3 regions of the Brevibacillus nigriterrae genome follow, and region 2 is predicted to be linked to each of the others. Evidence: a T-box and tRNA genes for the amino acid it is inferred to sense, from the RefSeq annotation. Region 2 holds a T-box; the other regions hold tRNA genes.

What was found. The T-box of region 2 lies ahead of argS (arginine--tRNA ligase). A T-box ahead of a tRNA ligase gene usually reads a tRNA of that ligase, here a tRNA-Arg.
Region 1: it encodes a tRNA-Arg, which carries the amino acid that the T-box ahead of argS (arginine--tRNA ligase) is inferred to sense. The anticodon was not compared.
Region 3: it encodes a tRNA-Arg, which carries the amino acid that the T-box ahead of argS (arginine--tRNA ligase) is inferred to sense. The anticodon was not compared.

What each region holds. Positions count from the first base shown of each region.
Region 1 covers NZ_JBNCMT010000019.1:6,851-11,139, reverse strand. The annotation lists gene ACPW7N_RS14835 (nucleotidyltransferase domain-containing protein) at 1-147, opposite strand, end outside; gene ACPW7N_RS14830 (hypothetical protein) at 181-804, opposite strand; gene ACPW7N_RS14825 (copper amine oxidase N-terminal domain-containing protein) at 929-1,969, shown strand; tRNA gene ACPW7N_RS14820 (tRNA-Arg) at 2,054-2,129, opposite strand; gene serS (serine--tRNA ligase) at 2,268-3,551, opposite strand; T-box leader at 3,627-3,851, opposite strand; gene pdxT (pyridoxal 5'-phosphate synthase glutaminase subunit PdxT) at 3,952-4,289, opposite strand, start outside.
Region 2 covers NZ_JBNCMT010000006.1:37,019-41,307, reverse strand. The annotation lists gene ACPW7N_RS06075 (GGDEF domain-containing protein) at 1-352, opposite strand, end outside; gene argS (arginine--tRNA ligase) at 521-2,239, opposite strand; T-box leader at 2,284-2,533, opposite strand; gene ACPW7N_RS06065 (hypothetical protein) at 2,638-3,126, opposite strand; gene ACPW7N_RS06060 (M6 family metalloprotease domain-containing protein) at 3,382-4,289, shown strand, end outside.
Region 3 covers NZ_JBNCMT010000021.1:14,060-18,348, reverse strand. The annotation lists gene ACPW7N_RS15920 (sugar-binding transcriptional regulator) at 1-498, opposite strand, end outside; gene ACPW7N_RS15915 (glutaredoxin family protein) at 640-915, opposite strand; gene rpoN (RNA polymerase factor sigma-54) at 940-2,322, opposite strand; tRNA gene ACPW7N_RS15905 (tRNA-Arg) at 2,527-2,601, shown strand; gene ACPW7N_RS15900 (hypothetical protein) at 3,275-3,547, opposite strand; gene ACPW7N_RS15895 (RNA polymerase sigma factor) at 4,012-4,289, shown strand, end outside.

The DNA.
Region 1 (4,289 bases), on a different contig from region 2:
GCGCTGTATGTACACAAAACGTACATCGTAGTCACTGTCCTGCGAAGGAAATCCCCATGCTCGACTGCCCGACTCGACAGCAAACAAAATTTTGACATTGTGTGCTTGCTCGATTTGTTTTATTTCTTTTTGAATAACTTCTAACATGATGTTCCCTCCCACCATAAATCAGTTACATTTTTATATAAACTCGATATCATCCCTATTTTCTGTTCGATCAAAACGAATCCAACTCATATCCTCGATATCAAGCAACTGCTTGAACCTTTCTACTGCATCCCCCTCTCTATTAAGGAATGTTTCAGGACGAAGGATTTCCCTTAACCCATCTATTGCGCCCGTATCCAGTTCAAACAACTGAAAAGCATCCACATTTACCGTTTCAAAATGCTTTCTTACTGCCTGTTCAAAAAACAAATCATCTTGAAATTTGCTTTCGAGTTCCTCAAACACGGCTCGGCCCTCTTCGCTAAATCTATCAATATCGGGGTCTATCTCATATGCCATGTTATACAGAAGGACGCTTTCCATTTCATAAGAAAAATCTAGCGAAGAAATCATTTGACCCTCATTCCATATTTCATAACCCCAACCATGGTCCTCAAGATGAAAAAAATATAAAACGGGACATTGATTTGACATGTTCTCTATATATTTTGGAGAGTCCATTTCACCGTCATCATTTGTAAAAAAGGCTGTCCACTTGTCACTTAACGGCAAGATCGCTGTTCCGGATGGATAGAAGGAACGAATAAAGTGCTGATTTTTTGTAGCTATAAGATTTCCGTATGTAAACTCACTCATGGTTTTTTAACTCCTTTATAGAAACATTTTCCACCTATTATAAGAATTACACTTCTACTGAAACGAATCCTTCCTGTCATCAGTCAAAGAAATATAAACCATAAACAAATTGGAGGAACGCAAAATGAAAAAAACAACAAGAATTCTTAGTACGGCTCTGATGGCGGCTATGGTGATGACAAGTTCTGTTTCTGCCTTTGCAGTCTCTGATATTCAAAACAGTCCCGTACACCAAACAAATACAAACCTGTCCCATCAACTCGTCATTAACGGAACAGGGCTTACCGAAAAAGAAGCTCCTGTCTATGTAAATCAGCAAGGTGTTACTATGGTTCCTTTGCGAGCGATGGCAGAAAAAATGGACTACAAAGTTACTTGGAATCAAAAAACGAAAAGTATAGAAGTCGCCAAAGGGGCACAATGGACAGCAGTTACGATCGGGAAGGATCAGTACAACTTTGGGAAAATGTCCCTTACGTTGGGTACAGCACCTGAATACCACAAAGGAATCACCTACGTTCCCTTGGCTTTTGCGGAACAAGTATTAAAAGTTCAGGTTACCGTCGAGAAAGATGGAATCATCAAGATCGATGAACTCATGCATGCTCTGACCAAAAAAGGGACAATCGCAAAGATTAACCTGGATGCCAAAGGAGATAAGATCAAGGGTTCCGTTCTGGTCAATGGTTACGCAAACGGGATGATCTTGTATATCAGCGACGATACGGTTTTGGTAAATCAAGATAACAAACCAGTTTCCATCAACGATCTTCGACTCGGGGCATCCGTAGAATTTATACATGATGACATCATGACGATGAGCATGCCTCCGATGACCGGTGCGAAGAAAATTGTCATCAACGACAAGGATCTTACCGCCGACGTGTTAGGTACAGCGGGTGAAGTAATGGAAGTTACCACATCCGAAGACGGCAACACAAGGGTTCACATAAAAGGAGAAAAGTTGAACGATCAATCATTTGAGGAAATTGTTCTGAACCTCAACAAGGAAACTCCGATTATTGATGCCAAAGATCAAACAGAATTAACAGCAGAAGCTTTGAAAAAAGGCGTAAAGATTTACGGTTTTTACGGGCCAATGACAACCAAAAGCCTGCCACCGATTGGTCAGGCAGTCAAAGTTGTTGTAGAAAATGTAGAGTAAAGACTAGTCTTAGTTAAAAAGAAATCGGGAAAGAAAAAACGCAAGCTCTCTCAAGGGAGGCTTGCGTTTTTGTGTTTTTACGTATGGTGACCCCGAGAGGAATTGAACCTCCGACGCACAGTTTAGGAAACTGTCGCTCTATCCGCTGAGCTACGGGGACATGGTTTATTTAACATTTCTTACCTTATCTATTATATGTAGATGATGCCATTTTAGCAAACCCTACATGGTCGATAATGAGGCAAAACATAATAAAAAGCAGCCTCTCACAAGAAGAGGCTACCCTTAAATTGTTTTGTTATTTCTTCGGCCCGATTGTCTCCAAGCCACCCATGTATGGTCGCAATACCTCAGGGATCACAATGGTTCCATCCGCTTGCTGGTAATTTTCAAGCAAGGCTGCAACGGTACGGCCAATCGCCAATCCAGAGCCGTTCAATGTGTGTACAAACTCTGGCTTGCTCTTCGTATCACGACGGAAACGAATGTTAGCTCGACGTGCCTGGAAATCCTCGAAGTTGGAGCAAGAAGAAATTTCACGATATGTCTCATAGCTTGGAATCCACACTTCGATATCGTATTTCTTCGCTGCCGTGAAACCAAGATCTCCTGTACACATGCTCATCACACGGTAAGGCAATCCTAGAAGCTGAAGGACTTTCTCTGCATTTCCGACCAAGCTCTCCAGTTCCTGATAAGAATCTTCTGGCTTCACGAATTTCACCAGTTCTACTTTATTAAACTGATGCTGACGAATCAAACCACGGGTATCTCGCCCGGCAGAACCCGCTTCAGAACGGAAACAGGCACTGAACGCCGCATAATAGCGAGGCAAAGCTGCTCCATCGAGAATTTCGTCACGGTGCATGTTTGTTACGGGAACCTCGGAGGTAGGGATCAGGAAGTAATCAGGTCCTTCGAGTTTGAAAGCATCCTCCTCGAATTTTGGCAATTGCCCCGTCCCTGTCATGCTCGCGCGATTTACGATATATGGAGGCAACACTTCTTCATAGCCATGCTGGTCTGCATGCAAATCCATCATGAAATTAATAAGCGCTCGCTCTAAACGGGCACCTAACCCCTTATAGAATACAAAGCGGCTTCCTGTTACTTTGGCAGCCGTTTCGAAGTCGATAATTCCTAACTCTTGCGCAAGATCCCAGTGTGGCTTCGGTTCAAACTCGAACTTCTTCGGTTCGCCCCATGTTCTTGCCAGTACATTGTCGTCCTCGCTCGTTCCAACAGGTGTAGATTCGTGTGGCAAGTTAGGCAATCCCATCAAAATTTCATCCAATTGCTCATCCAATTGACGAAGCTCTTCATCGAGAACTTTGATCCGATCGTTTACTTCTTTCATTTCAGCAATGAGGTGATCGGCATTTTCTTTATTTCGTTTTAAAACAGCTACCTGTTCGGATACGGTGTTCCGTTTATTTTTGAGTGAATCTCCCTCTTGGATCACTTGGCGACGTTTTTCATCGACTTCCACGAATTGATCGAGAGCAGAGATGTCTTCGTTGCGGTGTGCTAATTTTTGACGTACTCCTTCAAGATCCTGGCGCAAAACTTTAACATCCAACATAACCTTTCATCCTCCAATACTTCATAACCTGTCTCGTAAAACAGAAAAAAAGCAAAATAAAAACACTCATCCCCCAAAAGGGACGAATGTCTGATCATCCGCGTTGCCACCCTTATTGGCTCCATGATCAACAATTCATCATAAGCCCACTCGACTGCACCATAACGGGGTGCTACCGGGTGAAGTTATTTCCCTCACCGCTCCGAGATGGATTCTTCTGTCTACTGGTTCGGTTCGCACCATCCACCGACTCTCTTGTCCAGCCATATACAGAGTACTTGTTCTCATCAACGCTTTGGTATCTTATACCTTTATTATTCAAATTTACTACAAATTCTATTCACATGTAAAGAAAAAAGCAAAAAGCACCCAGTACGGGTGCTTTTTACGTGAAAAATAGTTATGAGCGATCTTTACTCTCTTTTACCATATTCACAAAGTATTGATGGAAACGTGTATCATCCGTTAGTTCCGGATGGAAAGCGCAAGCGACAAACTGGCCTTCTCGTGCAGCAACGATTTTCCCTTCGTATTCAGACAGAACTTGTCCGTTTGGTCCAACCTCCATAATGTAAGGAGCTCGGATAAATACAGCCGGGTAATCGGAGCCAACACCCTCGACCGGAATAGCTACTTCAAAGCTCTCCTTTTGTCTGCCGAATGCATTCCGCTCCACTTTAATATCCATTAATTGCAGATGGGCATCGTCTTGTCCATTAATTCGATTTGCCAAGAGAA
Region 2 (4,289 bases):
AAAAGAAAAGAATGAGATGAAATCCAACAATATTACAGATTGTCAGCAATATATAAACCTTCTTGAGTCTCACTGTAAATGCGTGTTGAAGCATTAACACAGCTATTATTTCCAGGGAAGCACCAATAAATAATAATGAATTTGCTATCGATATGGTGAGAACGTCGGGAATCCCATTACGAAGGGTCAAAAAAAACCACGCAATTGCTTGTACACATTTTGCAATAAAGAAAGTATTAATGGTTGTATCTTTCTGGTGGTGACGCCAATACGCACTAATCAGGATCACCGTAAACAGATGTCCCACTACAAGGGTAATAAAGATCGTTTTCATATCAAGCAATAAGTCCATATCGGGTCACCATTCCTACTAAAAAAATCCAAATCAAACTGAGTATAGCAAAAGTCGGGATCATATACATTATCTATATTTTTATTTAACAAGAATATTTAAATAACAATTAGTTGAAAAAACCAGTCCCGCACGTTAATACCGTGTCTTGGACTGGTTTTTTTGATGTTACATTTCTTCAGGAGCCTGCAGACCGAGCAACCGGAGACCTTCCTTGAGAACAACAACGACCGCTGCTACGAGATGGAGACGGGCTGTTTTTACTGCTTCATCTTCAGCGAGGATACGCACATTGGCATAGAACTTGTTAAAGGCCTGTGCCAAATCGACCACATATTTACCGATTTGAGACGGATCAAATTCATCTCTCGCCCGTGCTATTGTTTCCGGGAAGTTAATCAAAAGTGTTACTACTGCCCACGCTTCGGAAGAATCCAGAGCATCCGGTGTCAGATTTACTTGACCGCCCTGGTAGTTGCCTTTGCGCAGGAGTGAGCAGGCACGAGCATGACTGTATTGCACATACGGACCTGTTTCGCCTTCAAAGGTAAGCATTTCCTCCCAAGAGAAGTTAATGTCATTCAGGCGGTAGTTTTTCAAGTCGTGGAAAATGACTGCGCCTACGCCAACCTGACGAGCAACTGATTCTTTATTCGGCAGAGAAGGGTTTTTCTCTTCAATGACTTTGGAGACATCCTCAATTGCTTGAGCAAGCACTTCTTCGAGAAGAACAACTTTCCCTTTGCGTGTAGACATTTTTTTGCCGTCTTTTAACATCATGCCGAATGGGATGTGGTACATTTCATATGCCCAGTCAAAGCCTGCCTTTTGCAGCACTTTGTAAAGCTGTTGGAAGTGAAGACGTTGTTCGCCACCGACCACGTAAAGAGCTTTGGCAAAGTCGTACTGTTCATTGCGATACAGAGCGGCAGCCAAGTCACGAGTCGCGTACAGGGTAGCTCCATCAGACTTCTTGATCAGGCATGGCGGCATATCGAATTCATCGAGGTTTACGACCATTGCACCTTCCGATTCAGTAAGCAAGCCCTTGGACTCCAGCAGTTCAACGACATGATCCATCTTGTCATTGTAGAAAGCTTCTCCGTGGAAGGAGTCAAAGGAAACACCCATCAGGTCATAAATTTTCTTAAATTCCTTCAGTGACTCATCACGGAACCATTGCCACAACTGATGAGCTTCTTGGTCACCGTCTTCCATGCGTTTGAACCACTCACGACCTTGATCTTCCAGAGCAGGGTCTTTTTCGGCTTCTTCGTGGAATTGAATGTAGAGTTGGAGCAGCTCCTTGATTGGTTCTGCCTTTACTTTTTCTTCATTGCCCCATTTTTTGTAGGCAACGATCAGCTTCCCGAATTGTGTTCCCCAATCGCCAAGATGGTTGATGCGAACAGGGTTGTACCCGCTTTTTTCCAAGATATTGGCAATCGCATTCCCGATAACGGTAGAGCGGAGGTGTCCCATCGAGAAAGGCTTTGCAATGTTTGGAGAAGAGAGGTCGATCGGAACGTTGCGTCCTGCGCCGACGTTGCTGCTGCCATAAGTGCTTCCTTGGGAGTTGATTGTGTCGATCACTTCTGTGCTGACGCTTTGACGATCCAGGTAGAAGTTCACATACGGACCAGCCACTTGGACGTCTTTTAACGGATGGCCAGTAATCTTGCTAGCGATGTCACCTGCGATCATCGGTGGAGCTTTGCGCAATGCTTTAGCCAATTGGAAGCATGGGAAAGCAATATCGCCCATAGCTGGATTTGGAGGTGTTTCCAGCATTGATTCAATTTTTTCCTGAGGAAAATCCTCAACACCTAATTCAGTGAGTGCAGCCGAGATTTTCGCTGCTACAACCTGTTCGTAACTCGTGCTCATCATCTATCCACCCTTTAACAAAAAATAAAAACCCCTCGCCTCTAAAAAGAGACGAGAGGATCATTGACTCCCGCGGTACCACTCTTATTGCTATCGTTTGTCTAAGAACAATAGCCTGCTTGATGCTGTAACGGGCTTACCCGGCTTGCTCTACGCAATCTACCCATCAGAAGGGGAGACCTTCAAGCAAGCATCTACGAGGTGCGCTTCATCGATCGTCATACCATCAGGCTTCCACCATCCCTGACTCGCTTGGGTTGTACGAAAGAATACTCTCCTCATCATCGATCCTGTATATCCAGTTAAGAGTACGAAATTCTTGAACATTATTATAACCAATCTGACAGTCCTGTGCAACCGACCAATCATCCAATTGAAGAATCGAAGAGGGGGAGTGATCAGGATTTCTTGTTGCGATTTTGGCGATTGGCGTCCAGTTCCATGAACAGGTCTTTGGTCAATGCATCTTTATTCTCGGCATTTTCGAATGCTTGCTTATACCGTTGCAGAGCTTCAAAAATTGCCATTTCCTCTTCAATATCTTTTTGCAGTTCATCTTCCGCATCGAGATGAAAAGGGACAAGTCGGTCATCAGTTCCGCTTCGCAAATAGGTGGTTTTCCAATGATCGGGATAGAGATAAGGCTGTTCACCCAAGACAATGGAGAGGACGTCATCTTCATCAAGAGGCAGGAAATAATCGTATTCCTCCCGTACGCCGCCCTCTGACAGCTTGATATGGTAAAACGAGTAATGGATATAGTGTTGCGAAGTATTGCTATCTTTGACAAGCCGATAGGTCTCAAAATCGGTCTTGTGAAGCTCTTTCACTGTTTCTATGGAAGCAAGCATTGCCGAGCGACTGGTTGCGGAAAGGGGATGATCCATGATACTACGCTCCTTTCACTAGCGTTTGTTATAGGAGATATTCTGTTCCGCTTGATCGTATCAAAGAAGTTTGATACTGGCAATGTCTGATGCCATGTAAACCCAAGCTTGCCCAAGTGCTAGTGTCAAGATTCTCTATTACTAGAAAATTTTGTATGATTCGACAAGCTTAAACAGGAATCATTTACTAATTTGTAGAAATATTGTTCAGAAATCATATATTCAATCGAAATAGGTAGAATGAGAGGTAGAGAAATGAGAAACCATTGTTGGGGGAAGAGTTTGCTTTTTTTGTTTGTTGTGGTAGCCGTCTGCTTTAGCTTGGCGAGCATCACAGCAGCAGCACCTGCTGTATCTGTCCCGAGGGATTATGAGCAACCGTCGGGTGAGACTTTCACGGCAACACAATTTGGCGATGAATGGTTCAACTGGGTCGAGACAGAAGATGGGGACGTCATTTTGCTTGGTGAGGATGGATACTGGCATTACGCCAAGGTGAGCGGTAGCGGACTGAAAATTCTTGATGAGAAGGTGGCCATTGATAAAACTCCACGAAATGCTGCCAGTAGCGAAAAAGTGAGAAAACAAAGTAAGGAATGGAAGAACAAGAAGATAGAGTCATTCACGAAAACTTCTTCCAAAAATAGGGGAGAAATGATGGAGACTCACAAGACCCCCGAGAAACTGCTTGTGCTGCTTGTTGAATTTTCCAATATATCCATGCGCTATCCAGAAAGCAGTTGGCCAGGAGTATTCTTTAACGACTCTCCAGGGTCACTGAATCATTATTATAAAGAAAACTCGAGCGGCAATTTTTACTTTAAACCAGCAGAAGAACAAGGTGGAACAACGAACGACGGCTTCATTCGAGTACGTCTTCCCTATCCACATCCAAACACGGGTGGTGATCTAGGCGTAAAGAATGAAATGATTGTAAGGGATGCCTTGCAAGCTGCCGATCAATACATCGATTTCAAAACATTTGATACTGACAAAAACGGTTTTATTTCCGCAAAGGAACTGCATGTGATGACGATTGTTGCAGGTTACGAAGCGGCTTACGATCCATCGAACACCCCGAATACGTGGGGACACAAGGGCAGTCTGAGCAAACCAGTCACTCTCGACAGCGTAACGCTTGGAAATGGAGATTATGATGGCGG
Region 3 (4,289 bases), on a different contig from region 2:
GAGCACTGCCGATGGAGTTAAATGGGAAGCAACACTGGCAATCGTCGAACCTCCGGTAACAGCAACGACATCACCCTCACGCACGGTCTGTTTCAAAATTCGTGCGCCTGCTCTGCCAAGTTCCTGTTTCACACCGTCTGAAATATCAGCGTTACCAGGCACGACCACGACTTGCTCTACATCGAGTCGTTGTTGCAGCAGACGAGACAGTTCGTTCAGACCAAAAATGTCTTCTGCCATTTCCTCCATTTGTTCCAAGACCCTGATTCCTTCAACAGTGCAGCTCATTCCTGCGGGCGATACATCGAGTAGCCCCATTTCTTTTAACAGGTCCACTTCCGCACGAAGAATCCGCTCTGTCGTCTGCATGGTCTGAGCCAACGCTCTTCGTCCAATTGGTTGCAGGTGGTAAATGGATTGCAGCAGCGTAAATCTTTTGCGAAGGACATCCATAAGATCAGGCACTAGTTTTTTCTGTACCTCGATTAGCTGGCGCATACCTCATCTCCTTTTGGAGAATAGGGACTATTTCGGTCCCGGTTATACATTTTTTGTCCCACATAGAGCAAAAAAAAGAAAAGCCTCTATACATGTATAGTAACGCAAATTCCATTTCGTTACAAGTCCATCTATAAAAGCTTACGCAAACAAGCGAGCACGACGGGTCAGTTCTTCTCGAAATTCATACTCCGTCACTACAGAGGTAACGGAAGGAAACACTTCTTCACCGTCAATGGCGACCACCGGGATTGTAAACATGTGTTTCTGGTGCAACTCATCGTCTCCGGTGATGTCAACCAGTGTAAGGATCAAGGGAAACTCCCTCCCGACCCGCTTGATCAATTTCTCCACATCATCACACAAGTGACATCCCGGACGTCCATATAAAACGATTTGAAATGGAAGTCTCTCCATTTTCAACCACTCTGCCTCTCTATATCAATATCGTTTCCTTTTGGCAGAAGAGGCAATCATCATCTCTTCACGATATTTGGCAACCGTTCTCCTTGAGATTTCAATGCCTTCTTTGTCCAGCAGTTCCGATAATTTTTGATCGGATAGCGGCTGCTTCCTGTCTTCTGCATCAATCAGTGCTTTAATCCGCTTCTTCACACTTTCAGAAGAGGCAGATTCACCGGAGGCAGTAGTCAGGGCGGATGTGAAAAAGTACTTTAATTCAAAAACACCACGAGGCGTCTGGACGTACTTATTGCTTGTCGCTCTGCTCACTGTTGATTCATGCAGGTTCACTTTTTCAGCGATCTCTTTTTGCGTCATCGGTTTCAAATAATGAACACCACGATCAAAGAACTCCCGTTGCATTTCCACAATGGCTTGCGTTACTTTAAGCAGAGTCAATCGCCGTTGCTCCAGGCTTTTCGCTAACCAGATCGCTGCATTCAGTTTATCATGAATAAATTGCTTTGCCTCTTCCTGTGTCTTGTTTTCTTTGAGCATCTTTTCGTAAAAACGATTAATCGATAGGCGAGGCGTAGAAACATCATTGACGAATACCACGTATTCACCGGATATTTTTTCTACGGCTACATCAGGGACGATATACCGGGTCTCCCCTGCTCCATAAGCTGCTCCTGGTCTGGGATTCAGCGTCTTTACAACATCTGCGATTTCCTGAACTTGCTGAACCGTGATTTGCAACTTTTCAGCAATTCGTGAAAAACGATTGTTTGCCAAATCCTGAAGGTGATCAAGAACAACTGCAATCGTGTGTTCATCATTGTAGCCTTCATACTGAAGTTGCAAAACCAGACACTCTTCCAGATTGCGTGCACCTACGCCAACAGGATCAAACCGTTGAATGATGGTCAAAACAGGTTCGAGCTCAAGTATCGATACACCCAATCGTTGACTGGCTTCCTCCAGACTCACTTCCAGATACCCTTTTTCATTGATATTCCCGATCAAGAAAAGTCCCATTTGTTTCTGGGAAGAGGTCAGTCCCTTTGTGAAGCCAAGTTGTGAGGTCAAGTAATCATAAAGGGTTTTATCGGAAGCTTGAACATAATCGAGCGGATTGTAAGTGCTTTCATTTTTATTCACAGAATAATCGCTGCGATCTTGATTCTGTGCGATTTCTTTCCAATCAATTTCTACTCGTTCGGTTGGGCGTTTCTGCTCCAAACGTTCAGCAGTCGCACTTACTTCGTGCAGTTCAATTACCGGATTCTCTGCTGCTTGTTCTTGAAGATATGATAAAAGATCTGTGGCGGAATATTGCAAGATTGTGATAGCCTGTCTAAGCTCCGGCGTCATTACCAGTTTTAATGTTTGTTCTTGATATAAGCCAAACCCCATATTCATACTGGCTCCGCCTCCCTTTTCAAGTTTCTATATATCTATATGCATATTATTCTAACTAACATGCAATTATCCTGCCAATCTCAAAAATTTGGATAGGTAAAAAGTTTTGAATTTGTTCACTACATGGCTTGTACAACAGGAAATCATTTTTGATTTACTTTTTCACGTCTATCCTCTATAATAGTCATTACTGTGTTAAATTTTGCGCCCGTAGCTCAGTGGATAGAGCAGCGGTCTCCGGAACCGCGTGCGGAGGTTCGATTCCTCTCGGGCGTACCATCTATACGAATAATAACTAGGTTCTGAATAATAATCGTTAGCCTCCGTTGAAGAAACGGAGGTTTTTTTATGGACAATTATCTAAAACTACACAGTTAAATATAATATATGAAAATTCTCATGTGTAAATATATGGAAAATACCTGGAGTGTAAGGAAAGGAAATCCATTAAGGAGGACCATCTATGTCAATATTTAATTGGTATAGCAGGCGTATAAGTTATTCAAACATTGAACTTCAAAAGCTAAGAATTGCAGAAGAGCTGAGGCGAACGAGGTTGTTTTCAAACGTAAGTGTTAGTCAAAAAAGTGTTACAGGTATAACAAACGGGTGTGCAATCTCCATTGTTCACTTTCCCTTTGAACGTTTTCAATACTACGAAGTTATAATGAGTTGTTGTAACGGTAACAATCCTGAACACACCAGGAGTATGATTGATCGTGTTCTCAACACAATTGATAGGACACGTCCAGGCGGTACGGGTCCTGTTATCGAGTAAAAAGTCCTTCTTTCCCATACGTAAACCTCCGTTGCACCTTAAGCGTTGTTAGGTGCAGTGATCCTCTCGGACGTACCATCTATAAGATGACAAACTAGGTGCTATATACCTGGTTTTTTTATTGACGTATCTCCCACTCCACTTCAAACCCTCCCTTCACACATTGCCGGCAATTCACAATCGCTTCATACATTCCATCCTGTTTGATGATTTCATGATTTCCCAACCAAATACCCCAAACAAGTATAAAATTCCGAAAAACAGGCAACCTGCAAATAGGTACATGTGTCCGACCTTCCAGTTGCTTTGTATCTCCCATCTGCGCACAGCCCAGTCAATCACCAACGAGACGGAAATCCCATACAAATAGGTAATGGGAGTCGCCCACACAATCATGACCATGATGTCGTGTGGATTTACTGCCATAAACAGAACAAACCATTCCAACTCACCTCTCATCCATTTTACTGGCTGCCAACCAAAAATACTTTTCTTTACAGCTTTATCGTGATAGGCTAAGAGTAATTCCTAATGTTCGAACCAACGAAAGGAGAGATATTGATGTTACACAATACAACTCCACTTCCTATTTACTGTGAGGAATGTAAAGCAAAAGAAATCGAACCGTGCCCACATTGCGAAAAATAAGCCACAAAAAGAAGGTGAACAGCTCACCTTCTTTTTTTATTTATCCACAACAGATCATTACCCTGTGAAAAATGTGCATAACTCTGTGGATAAGTCATTCAACTTTTTATGCGGTTTTTTGCCTTTTTCTTTTAAACCATCCTACGAACATTTGTTTTTGTTAACAAATTGTTGATATCTTTGTGGATAAGTATGATTCTTATTTATTCTTGAAATTAATCCATGTGTTCTTTCGTAATTAACAAGCGAAAGGAGGTATACGAATGGATGAGTCGCAACGAGATGAACTGTACAATATGAATTTGCAAGCATTGCAACATATTCAACAGTTTCTCCAAGGAAATTCTTCAGCATTTCATTCACTTGTTCACTTATTTGGTACAAGGGCTTACCGAATCATTCAGAAGATGATCTATTCTTATCATGACGCCCAAGACGTGAACAATGAAGTCTGGCTTAAAGTCGCTCAGAACCTGCATAAATACGATCAGACTTTCCCTTTTCATTCATGGTTATACCGACTTGTCTCTAACACATGTAT